Regions from separate parts of the Paenibacillus sp. GYB003 genome, predicted to be linked through region 2. Evidence: riboswitches for the same ligand, from Rfam matches in the RefSeq annotation. Region 2 holds a riboswitch; each other region holds the start of a gene.
The links. Region 2 has a riboswitch for cobalamin ahead of PV407_RS11855 (ABC transporter substrate-binding protein). Riboswitches for the same ligand answer to the same signal wherever they lie in the genome.
Positions count from the first base shown of each region.

Region 1: another riboswitch for cobalamin. It lies ahead of PV407_RS06290 (ABC transporter substrate-binding protein); the one in region 2 lies ahead of PV407_RS11855 (ABC transporter substrate-binding protein).
Region 3: another riboswitch for cobalamin. It lies ahead of nrdI (class Ib ribonucleoside-diphosphate reductase assembly flavoprotein NrdI); the one in region 2 lies ahead of PV407_RS11855 (ABC transporter substrate-binding protein).

Region 1 is NZ_JARBDC010000009.1:30,534-33,788, forward strand. Features, by position in the region: gene PV407_RS06280 (ABC transporter substrate-binding protein) at 1-714, opposite strand, end outside; gene PV407_RS06285 (hypothetical protein) at 839-1,048, shown strand; cobalamin riboswitch at 1,165-1,378, shown strand; gene PV407_RS06290 (ABC transporter substrate-binding protein) at 1,617-2,591, shown strand; gene PV407_RS06295 (FecCD family ABC transporter permease) at 2,588-3,255, shown strand, end outside.
Region 2 is NZ_JARBDC010000033.1:49,771-53,025, reverse strand. Features, by position in the region: gene PV407_RS11860 (sulfatase-like hydrolase/transferase) at 1-770, opposite strand, end outside; cobalamin riboswitch at 904-1,100, shown strand; gene PV407_RS11855 (ABC transporter substrate-binding protein) at 1,363-2,352, shown strand; gene PV407_RS11850 (helical backbone metal receptor) at 2,374-3,195, shown strand.
Region 3 is NZ_JARBDC010000001.1:11,642-14,896, forward strand. Features, by position in the region: gene nrdE (class 1b ribonucleoside-diphosphate reductase subunit alpha) at 1-1,030, opposite strand, end outside; gene nrdI (class Ib ribonucleoside-diphosphate reductase assembly flavoprotein NrdI) at 1,017-1,376, opposite strand; cobalamin riboswitch at 1,545-1,744, opposite strand; gene PV407_RS00075 (cysteine dioxygenase) at 1,947-2,441, opposite strand; gene PV407_RS00080 (hypothetical protein) at 2,536-3,192, opposite strand.

The DNA.
Region 1 (3,255 bases), on a different contig from region 2:
GACGGCGACGATCCGTTCGATATCGCGGAACAAAGGGCTGGGGCCGCGCAAACGCCCGAACGTAAACGCGGCGTCGTCCGCGGTCATTTCCCGCCCGTGATGAAACTGCACCCCTTTGCGCAAATAAAACGTCCACGTCATGTTCGCCTCGTCGGCTTCCCAATGATGGGCGAGGCCGGGGACGAACGTTTCCGCCACGCGGTCGTACCGGACGAGCGTGTCGAACACTTGATTGATAATATGCATATCGAGCGCCGAAAACGTCACGATCGGATCGAGCGAGTAGATCGCCCAATGGACGGGGAAGCGCAAAACTTCCACCGCCTCCCGTTCGGATCCTTCCGCTTTGTAGCCGAAATATTCGGACAGCCAATCGCCGAATCGTTCCTTCGCGGACGTATCGTCCCCGTACCGGCGAATGAGCTCCAGCGCGCCCGGAACGTCGCCGCGCTGCGCCACATGCTTCGCGTTGTCGATCAGCATCCGCGCGCGGTCGACCCGGAACGTCAGCGCCGACCGGTTGCCGCGCCCCCGCCCGGGCGTCCACGAGATCCAGCCGCACTCGCACATTTTGCGAATGACGAGCTTGGCGTTTCGCTCGCTGCAGTACAGCTTGCCTGCGACGTCCCGGAGCGTTACCCCGATCGGCTCGTTGTCGGGCGCTTCGGGGTAGGCGCGGCGCAGCAGCAAATATTGTTGGGAAGCGTAAAGCAACGGCGCTCACCTCGCTGTTTGAATGAAAAAAAGGGGAAATGAAGTACATCGATTATACCCTTTTTTGCCTCTTTTGACGACCGTACAATGGCGGTAAAGGAAGCGTAAGAGGAGTGAGGGTCCTATGCATCATCGCAAACCGGAAATGATCTACGAATTCGAGCGGGAGCGGCTGGCGAACGTCGGTCGGGACGATTGGAACGACGGCCCGGGCGGGGAGACGGAAAGCGCCGCCGCGGGTCGCGGACGGAAGCGGGGCGTCGTCGGAGCGGCGGCCTTGGCTTGCATTTTCGCGGGGACGGTCATGGTCGCCCTGAGCTTGTTCGGCCGGTAGCAGCGGCGGCCGCGTCGAAAGGGGAACCGCGCCGCTGCAATACCTATTGCCAGCGGCCCGGATTTGGCCTATAATCGATCCGTAAGCCAGATGCCCGTCCGCATGGTTTGTACGCCATTTATAATAGGCCAACAGGTGCCCGAACGACGCCGTCGATCGGGTTAAAAGGGAAGTCGGTGCGAATCCGACACGGTCCCGCCACTGTGAAATAGGAGCTTTCTCACGATGCCACTGTCCGCCGAGCGGACGGGAAGGCGAGGAAGCGGCGCCCGCTTGATTGCGGCCGGCGCGCCTATGAGTCAGGAGACCTGCCTGCTTGGTAAGCCCCAAGGAATCCTTCGAGGAAAAGGAGCCGGCTTATTCGGGAACGTTGTCTGCTTCTCGCCGTTCGGCGGTTGCCCGTATTCGCTGTGAACGCCCCTGTCCTTCCGAGGACGGGGGCTTTTTGCTTGCGAAGGCGCGGGAACCGGAACAGGCGTTCAATGGGTTCAGGTACGGGTTCGGTTCGGGTTCAGGTTCAGGGGAGATTCGGGGTACAAGGATCGGGGCAAAAAAAGGAGAGATCGAGATGAAGAAGCTTGGCGTGCTGTCGCTTGCCATCGCGCTCGCGCTGACGGCAGCGGCGTGCGGATCGACCAAAACCGAGGGAGTCAAGGAGCCCGCGCAGGCGTCGCCCGGCGGAACGGCCAAAGCCGGCGGCGGCGCGGAAACGGGGAAGAAAACGGTATATCCGCTTACGGTCAAAGACAGCTCGGGCAAAGAATTTACGTTCGCCAAAGCGCCGGAGCGCATCGTTTCTCTGTCGCCGACGGAGACGGAGGTGCTGTTCGCGCTCGGACTCGGCGACAAAATCGTCGGCGTGTCCAATCTGGACGATTACCCGGAAGAGGCGAAAAGCAAGCCGAAAATGGGCAACCTGCAGGGCAACCCGGAAGCGATCATCGCGGCGAATCCGGACATCGTGTTCGCGGGTCTGTCGCTGAACAAAAATTCGGTGGCGAAGCTGAACGAGCTGAAGCTGAATTTGTTCCAAACGAATCCGAAGACGATCGACGAGGCGATGGAGCGCATTTTGCTGTTCGGCCGCATTACGGACAAGCAGGAGCAAGCCGAGAAAGTCGTCGCGCAAATGCAAAAGGAGAAGCAGCAGGTCGTCGACGCGCTCAAAGGGCTGAAGCCCGAGCAGAAGAAAAAAGTGTACATCGAATTTTCGCCCGGCTGGACCGTCGGCAAAGGCGAATTTTTGGACGATATGATCACGCTTGCCGGCGGGGTGAACGTGGCGTCGGATTTGCAGGGCTGGAAGCAAATCAGCGAAGAAAAAGTGATTCAGCAAAATCCCGACGTCATCTTTTTCGCGAAAGCCGTCCCGGATCTGGAGAAGACGATTCGCGGCCGCAGCGGGTGGGATAAAATCGCCGCGATTCAGGCGAACAAGGTGATCGCGCTCGACGACAATTTGCTGTCGCGGCCCGGCCCGAGAATTACGAAAGCGTTGGCCGATATGGCCAAAGGGCTTTATCCGGATTTGGTGAAGCAATGAAACGAACGTTATTCGGCTGGGGAGTAGCAGGCTTGCTGCTCCTTCTTGTTTCCGTCGTCGTCAGCTTGTCGCTCGGCTCGGCGCACATTCCGATTCCGCAAGTATGGGGCATCCTGGTCAAGCAGCTGCCTTTCGTCGGAGACACGGTGCAGGCGACGTGGCCCGCTTCGTCGGAGCAAATCATTATGAAGGTCCGGCTTCCGCGCATCGTGCTCGGGGTGCTGATCGGCGGGGCGCTATCCGTATCCGGCGCCGGCTTCCAGGGCGTGCTGCGCAATCCGCTGGCCGATCCGTATACGCTCGGCGTCGCCTCGGGGGCGTCGGTCGGCGCGGCGTTCCTGATCATGTTCGGGCTTCACTACGCGATATTCGGCATGTGGTCGATTCCGATCGTCGCGTTCGGCACCGGCATGGCCACGCTGTGGGTCGTATTCCGGCTGGCCGGCGTCCAGGGCAAGTTTCGCACGGAAACGGTCATTTTGTCCGGCGTCGTCGTTTCTTCCTTTTTAAGCGCGATCGTGTCGTTTATGGTCGCTTTGAATTCGGACCGGATCGTCAACGAAATTTTGTTTTGGCTGATGGGCAGCTTGTCGCTGCGGGGCTGGCCGTATACGACGGTCGTTTTGCCGTATCTCGCGGTCGGCGCGGCCATTTTGATCGCGTA
Region 2 (3,255 bases):
ACGATGCCGTAATAGCGGGCGACGACCGGCGCCCAATCTTTCCATTCGTAGTGCTCGACGCCCCAGTTGTACAGCTGCTGTCTCTGTATATACGGCTTCCCGGCAAACGTTTCGCGAAATCCGCTCCATTCGGGAATATCGGCCGGATCGTACATATCGGCGAATCGGCCCGACGGCCGGCACGGCAAGTGCGGCTCCGGAAAATGAAGCGCCATATGCCAGCGCTTGCCGGAGCGATGCAGCTTCTCCATCGTCTCGGAGGCCCGCTCCGCCAGCCAATGCGTGCGCGAATGCTCGACCGGAATCGGATTCGGCTCGCCGAAATATCCGTTCGTGTACGTCGCATCCGGGTACAGCCGTTTCGCGAACCGGCCGTACTCGTCCTCGGCGACGGCTTCGTCATAGCCGAATGCGGTCGGGCCGCAGGTCGGATGGACGCCCCATTTCCCCAAAAACGCGGACGCATACCCGCAGTCTCGCAGCGTTCGCGTCCAGCTGTAATCGCTCGGCTGGAGCGTTGCCACCGGCAAAGCGCCGCTGTAATTCCACAGCGCCCCGAACGTTTCGGCTCTCCGGCCGGCCAACAACGACTGTCTCGCCGGACCGCAAACCGGAATGTGCGAAAAAGCGTTCGCGAAAACGGCTCCTTCGGACGCGAGCCGATCCAAATTCGGCGTCCGGACGGGATACCGCCCGCTCGAGCCGACGCAGTCGTACCGCAGCTGGTCGGCCGTAATCAGCAATAGGTTCGGCGCGGATGTTGCGTTCATCTCTTTTCCTCCCGACATGACATTCTTGCACTTGGAACAGCATCGGACATACATGCGTCAGGCAGCAGGACTAGATCAACATAGCGACTCTATGATATAATCGCTCAAGAGATTTGAGCTTGAACGAATCGAAATGCTGCAAATGCCAGCAGGTGCCCGCCGTCCATCCAGGACGGCCGGGTTAAAAGGGAAGCCGGTGCGAATCCGGCGCGGTCCCGCCACTGTGAATCGGGGAGCCCCTCCATATGCCACTGTTCCGTACGGAACGGGAAGGCGAGGAGCTCGTCACGACCCGAGAGCCAGGAAACCTGCCTGCTGCGCTCCAGCCACGTAGGTCCTTCGCGGAAAAGGATCGGCTAAATCGGGAACTTGGACCGTTTATCGGCATCGCTTTCTGCCGTCCGGCTCGGGCTCCGCCGTGCGTTTCGCGCGCGACGAACGCCCTGCCGCCGGCTGCGACCGCCGGCTCATTCCTTGATTTGCTGCCTCCGTCCTGACAAGGATGGAGGCTTTTTCGTCGTGCGGAGAGGACGAATTTCATCGCTTCAAGCTTTCAGCTCCAATCCGAATCCGAAGGGGAAGAATGACCGACATGAACAAATTGGCTCAACTCACGCTCGTACTACTGCTCAGCCTATCGCTCGCCGCTTGCGGGGGAGCCGGGGGCGACCGAAACGCCGCCGCGGGAGGAACGCCCGCCGGGTCCGACAAACAGACGGAAACCGGCGCAGCCGCCCAATCGACGAAATATCCGCTGACGGTAAAAGATACGACCGGCACCGAAATGACGATTGCGAAGGCGCCGCAGCGCATCGTTTCGACGTCGACCGCCGAGACGGAAATTTTGTTCGCGCTCGGGCTCGGCGATCGCGTCGTGGCCGTCTCCGACTTCGACAATTACCCGGAGGAGGCGAAAAGCAAGCCGAAGGTCGGCGGCGTATCCGCGCCGAACGTCGAAGCGATTTTGGCGGCGAACGCCGACTTGGTGATCACCGGCATTTCGATCAAGGACGACGCGCTTGGCAAGCTCCGCTCCTTGAACCTGCCTCTGTACAAGTTCGAGCCGAAATCGGTCGACGATATTTTGAACACCGTCAAGACGATCGGGCTGCTGACGGACAAGCAGAAGGAAGCCGAAGCGCTCGCCGAAACGATGAAAAAAGAAATCGACCGGGTGAAAGCGGCGGTCGGCGGCCTGAAGCCGGAGCAAAAGAAAAAGGTGTATATCGAATTTTCCCCCGGCTGGACCGTCGGCAAAGGCGAATTCATGGACGAGCTCATTACGCTGGCCGGCGGCGTCAACATCGCTTCCGATACGAAAGGGTTCAACAAAATCAACGAAGAAAAAATGATCCAGGACAATCCGGCCGTCATTTTCTATACGACGGGGGCGAAAGACAAAGCGGGCCAAACGCTCGACCAAATCATTAAACAACGGAACGGCTGGGACAAAATCGAGGCGATCGCCGCGAACCGTCTCATCGCCGTCGACCAAGATACGCTGTCGCGTCCGGGGCCGCGCATTACGCAAGGGCTGCTCAGCATAGCCAAAGGCATTTACCCCGATCTGTTCAAAAATTGACCGGGAAGGAGCGGCATCGCGATGAGAATCGTCTCCCTTTGCCCGAGCAATACGGAGCTGCTCGGCTTCATGGGCTTCGCCCCGAGCCTCGTCGGGGTCGACAATTATTCCGATTGGCCGGCGTCCGTCGCCGGATTGCCGAGGCTCGGCTCGGATATGAAAATCGACATGGACGCCGTCGAGGCGCTTCGTCCTGACCTGGTCGTCGCTTCGCTGACCGTTCCCGGCATGGAAGCGAACATCGCGGGGCTCAACGAGCGCGGCGTTCCGTACATCACGCTCAGCCCGAAAAAGCTCGCCGACATCGCCGCCAATATGACGATCGTGGGCGAGGCGCTCGGCGCGGAATCCGCCGCCGAGCGGGCGCGAAGCCGGTTCGAGGCGATGCTGGAACGTTACGCCGCGCTAAGCCTCGAATGCGCGAGCAAGCCTTCGCTGTACTGGGAATGGTGGCCGAAGCCGGTATTTACGCCGGGCGGCGGCAACTGGCTGACCGAAATCAGCGCGCTTGCCGGAGCCGCGAACGCATTTGCGGACGACGATCGGGCCAGCGTCAAAACCGACTGGGACGAAGTGGTCCGCCGCGATCCCGACTACATGTTGCTCGCTTGGGTCGGCGTACGGGAACGGCTCGTCAAGCCGGAAACGGTGGCGAAGCGGGACGGCGCGGACAAGCTGCGGGCGCTGGCCGGCGGACGCGTGCACGTCATGGAGGAGTCGCTCTATTGCAGACCGTCGCCGCTTCTCGTCGCCGGCTTGCACAAGCTGGGACGTCTTCTTCACCCGGACGTCTACCCCGCCTACGACGAAGACGAAATGAGCCGCTGGCTAAGCGGCAGCTAAGCAGCCAGGCAGCCAGGCACCAGCCAGGCAGCCGGAAGACGAAGGCGATCCGGCGGATCG
Region 3 (3,255 bases), on a different contig from region 2:
GGATCGTGGCGATTTTGACGAGCATGTCGCGGGCGCTCATGACGATCTTTTTGCGTACGCGGTCGTCGGCCAGCAGCTTGTCGTACATGTCGTCCATGTTCAAATCGTCCATATGGACGCCGTAAGCGCGGTACACGGAATACGGCGCGAAGACGTGCAGCGGTTCGTTCCGTTCGGCCAGCTCGTAAAATTTGCCCGGCACGATCAGGCCGATCGACAGCGTCTTGAGCCGCGTCTTCTCGTCGGCGTTAATTTTTTTGCTGTCGAGAAACTCCATGACGTCCCAGCCGAAAATGTTGTAATAGCCGGCGCCCGAGCCTTTGCGCTGCCCCATCTGGTCGGCGTACGAGAACGCGTCCTCCATCAGCTTCAATACCGGCATGATGCCTTTGGCCGCGCCTTCGACGCCTTTGATCGGCTCGCCGCGCCCGCGCAGCTTGGACAGGTTGACGGCGACGCCGCCGCCGATTTTCGAAAGCTGCATGCACGTGCCGATGCCGTAATTGATCGAATTGAGCGAATCGTCGAGCTCGAGCAGGAAGCACGACACCATCTCGCCTCTGCGGCTTTTGCCGGCGTTCAGAAACGTCGGGGTCGCCGGCTGCAGCCTGCGCTCCATCATCGATTCCGTCAGCGCGCGGGCCGACTCCATATCGCCCCGCGCCAAATGCAGCGCGACGATGGCGACCCGATCCGGAAAATGCTCCAAATACTGCGAACGGTCGTCGCTTTTCAACGCGTAATCCGTATAAAATTTCGACGCGGCCATGTAGGAAGGAAACTCGAAACGATAGCCGTGGGCGATGCCGTATATGTATTCCACTTGTTCCATTGTATAGGTTTCGAGCACGTTTTCGTAAAAATCGTTCTCGATCATGTAGCGGATTTTATGCGCCGTGTCGGGAAAACGGACGCTTTTGCGCTCCACTTCCTCCATGAAGGCGTCTACCGCCTCACGGTCTTTGTCCAGTTGGAAAAATCCTTCTTCGTCGCGCTGCATCAGCATATTGTTCAATTCAATGTGCCGCAACCGCGTTCACCTCCCGTACGAATCGTTCGACGTCGGCCGATGTGCCGGCCAGCTCGAATTTGCCGAGTATCGGCACGTTGTACATCGCCGCGATCCGGTCGGCGCTGCGCGCGAACCCTTCGCCCCAGTTGCGGTTGCCGCTGGCGGACACGCCGACGAGCCTGCGATAGTTGCGCTTCAGAAACGACAGCGTCTTCTCCGGCGCTTGGCCGAAGCCGGTCGTATACGTGACGAGCACGAACGGCTCGTCGACGGTCATCTCGCTCTCGATCGGGACGGCCGGCATGTTCAGCTTGCCGACGAACCGTTTCACATTCCCCGTTTTGGAGTCGTAAACGATCAACATGATGTGCAATATCCCCTTTCCAACTACCCGGGGCCCCCAACACGACGCTTTTCGGCCGCATGAAAAAAGCGCATCGGCGATACGGCCGGATGCGCCGAATGCGTGCAGCCTAAAAAAGCGAAGCTGGCAGCTTAACGACGAAACGGACACCGTGCCTATCGACCGTAGGGCTTGTGTCGATAACGGGCAGGTCTCCTGGCTCGGGAATCGGGCGACTCGCGTCCGCCTTCCCGGCATAAGAGCCAGTGGCCTAATCGGACGAAATCTACTCCCTTACAGTGGCGGGACCGCGCCGGCTTCGCACCGGACTTCCCTATTAAGCTTTATCCGTCCGCTAGACGGAAAAGCACCCGTTACAACAATATGTAGTTTGTATGTAATAATTTATATCAATATGTTGTGCTTGTCAATGCAAGCGGCCCTCTATTTTTATGCGAATAGGGGTAGACATTTCGGGAACGGCCCAACGGCTTGGCGTTTCGGCTCTATGAAAATCGCCGACAGCTTTTTTCATAGAGCGACAAAAAAAGACCTCCCCGCGAAGAGGAGGATCGGCCGGAACCGGCGCCTTCAGATGACATAGTCGAGCACATATTCCTCGACCGGCTTATACGTGTTCGTCTCCGCCAATGGCGGGGCGTACAAATGCAGCGAAACGGCGCGCCGGACGCCCGGGTTGCTCATCCGGTGAATTTGCTTGGCGGGAGCCTCGATGCGCCGGCCTTCCGGCACCCGGCATTGCGCGACGAGGAACGCTTCCCCGCCGCCGCCCGTCCGGTACGTCGCATTGAGCATCGCGCCTTCGAGCAGCAGGGCGCAGCCGACGGAACGGCCGTGATCGTGGACGAACGTTTCGCTCCCGGGCGGAATATGAACGACGATCGCCTCGACGTGATCGGAACGGAACAGCACGTTGCGGCCGTAAGGCAGCCGGTCGGGCTCGGTCACGTACGGGGCGATCAGCTCGGCCGTCGCGCCGATCGCGTCCAGCGCCTCGTGCAGCTCCCGCAGCGACGGCTGCCGCAGCGACGACAGCACGTCGTCAACCCGTTGTTTGAACAGCATGGGACACCCTCCCCGAAGTCAGGGCGTTTACCGCCTTACCCATCTATATGTGCCCATGGCCCGAACGGTTCGGGGCGGCGCGCTTCGGCCGCGCCTATTCTTCTCGATCGGTCCCAATCGGCTTGAATACCGTCGTGCCGACGTTTCCGGCTCCGAGCGCGGGCGGTTCTTCGCCTGTCGCGCCGCGGTAGCAGTGGCGAAGCAGCAGGCGGATCTCGTGCCACTGCACGCTCCGCAGCCAATAAGCCGTCCGTTCGTCCCGCTCCCGCTCCGTCTGCCGTTCCACGGCATCGACGAACAAGTACGGATCCCAGCCGTCGGCTTTCGCAAGCGCCTTCAACAAATCCTTGCCCGGGCCTTCGTCCAACGCCGCCAGCCCCGACGGTCCCGACAACAGCTCGGCGGCCGCCCGGTGCAGCTCCGGAAAGATCGGGTGCCGGCCGACGCGTTTCATCCAATATTTCGAGTTCCAATAGTCGCCTTCCATCCGGTGCATGATGCCGTGCCAATAGCTGCCCGTTTCCGTCTCGACGTTTTGCGAGATATCATGGGAAGCGTCCAGGCTGTCGTTCCACGCATGCAGCCCCGCGATAAAAGACAGCGCGTCGGACTTGCTTCCGACGGCAAGCCGGCCGACCCATTCGTCCGCCTGCGCGGCGATCGCGGCATCCAGCTCCGCGTTCCAGACGGCCGCAGGCTTGAGCGATTGAAGCGGCCTCCGGGCCGCCAACGTTTGCGCCAAGCTCCACATTCGGCGTCCCCCTCCTGTTCGACATTCCATTTGCGTGCGAAAAGGGCGCCCCGCACCGGCGAA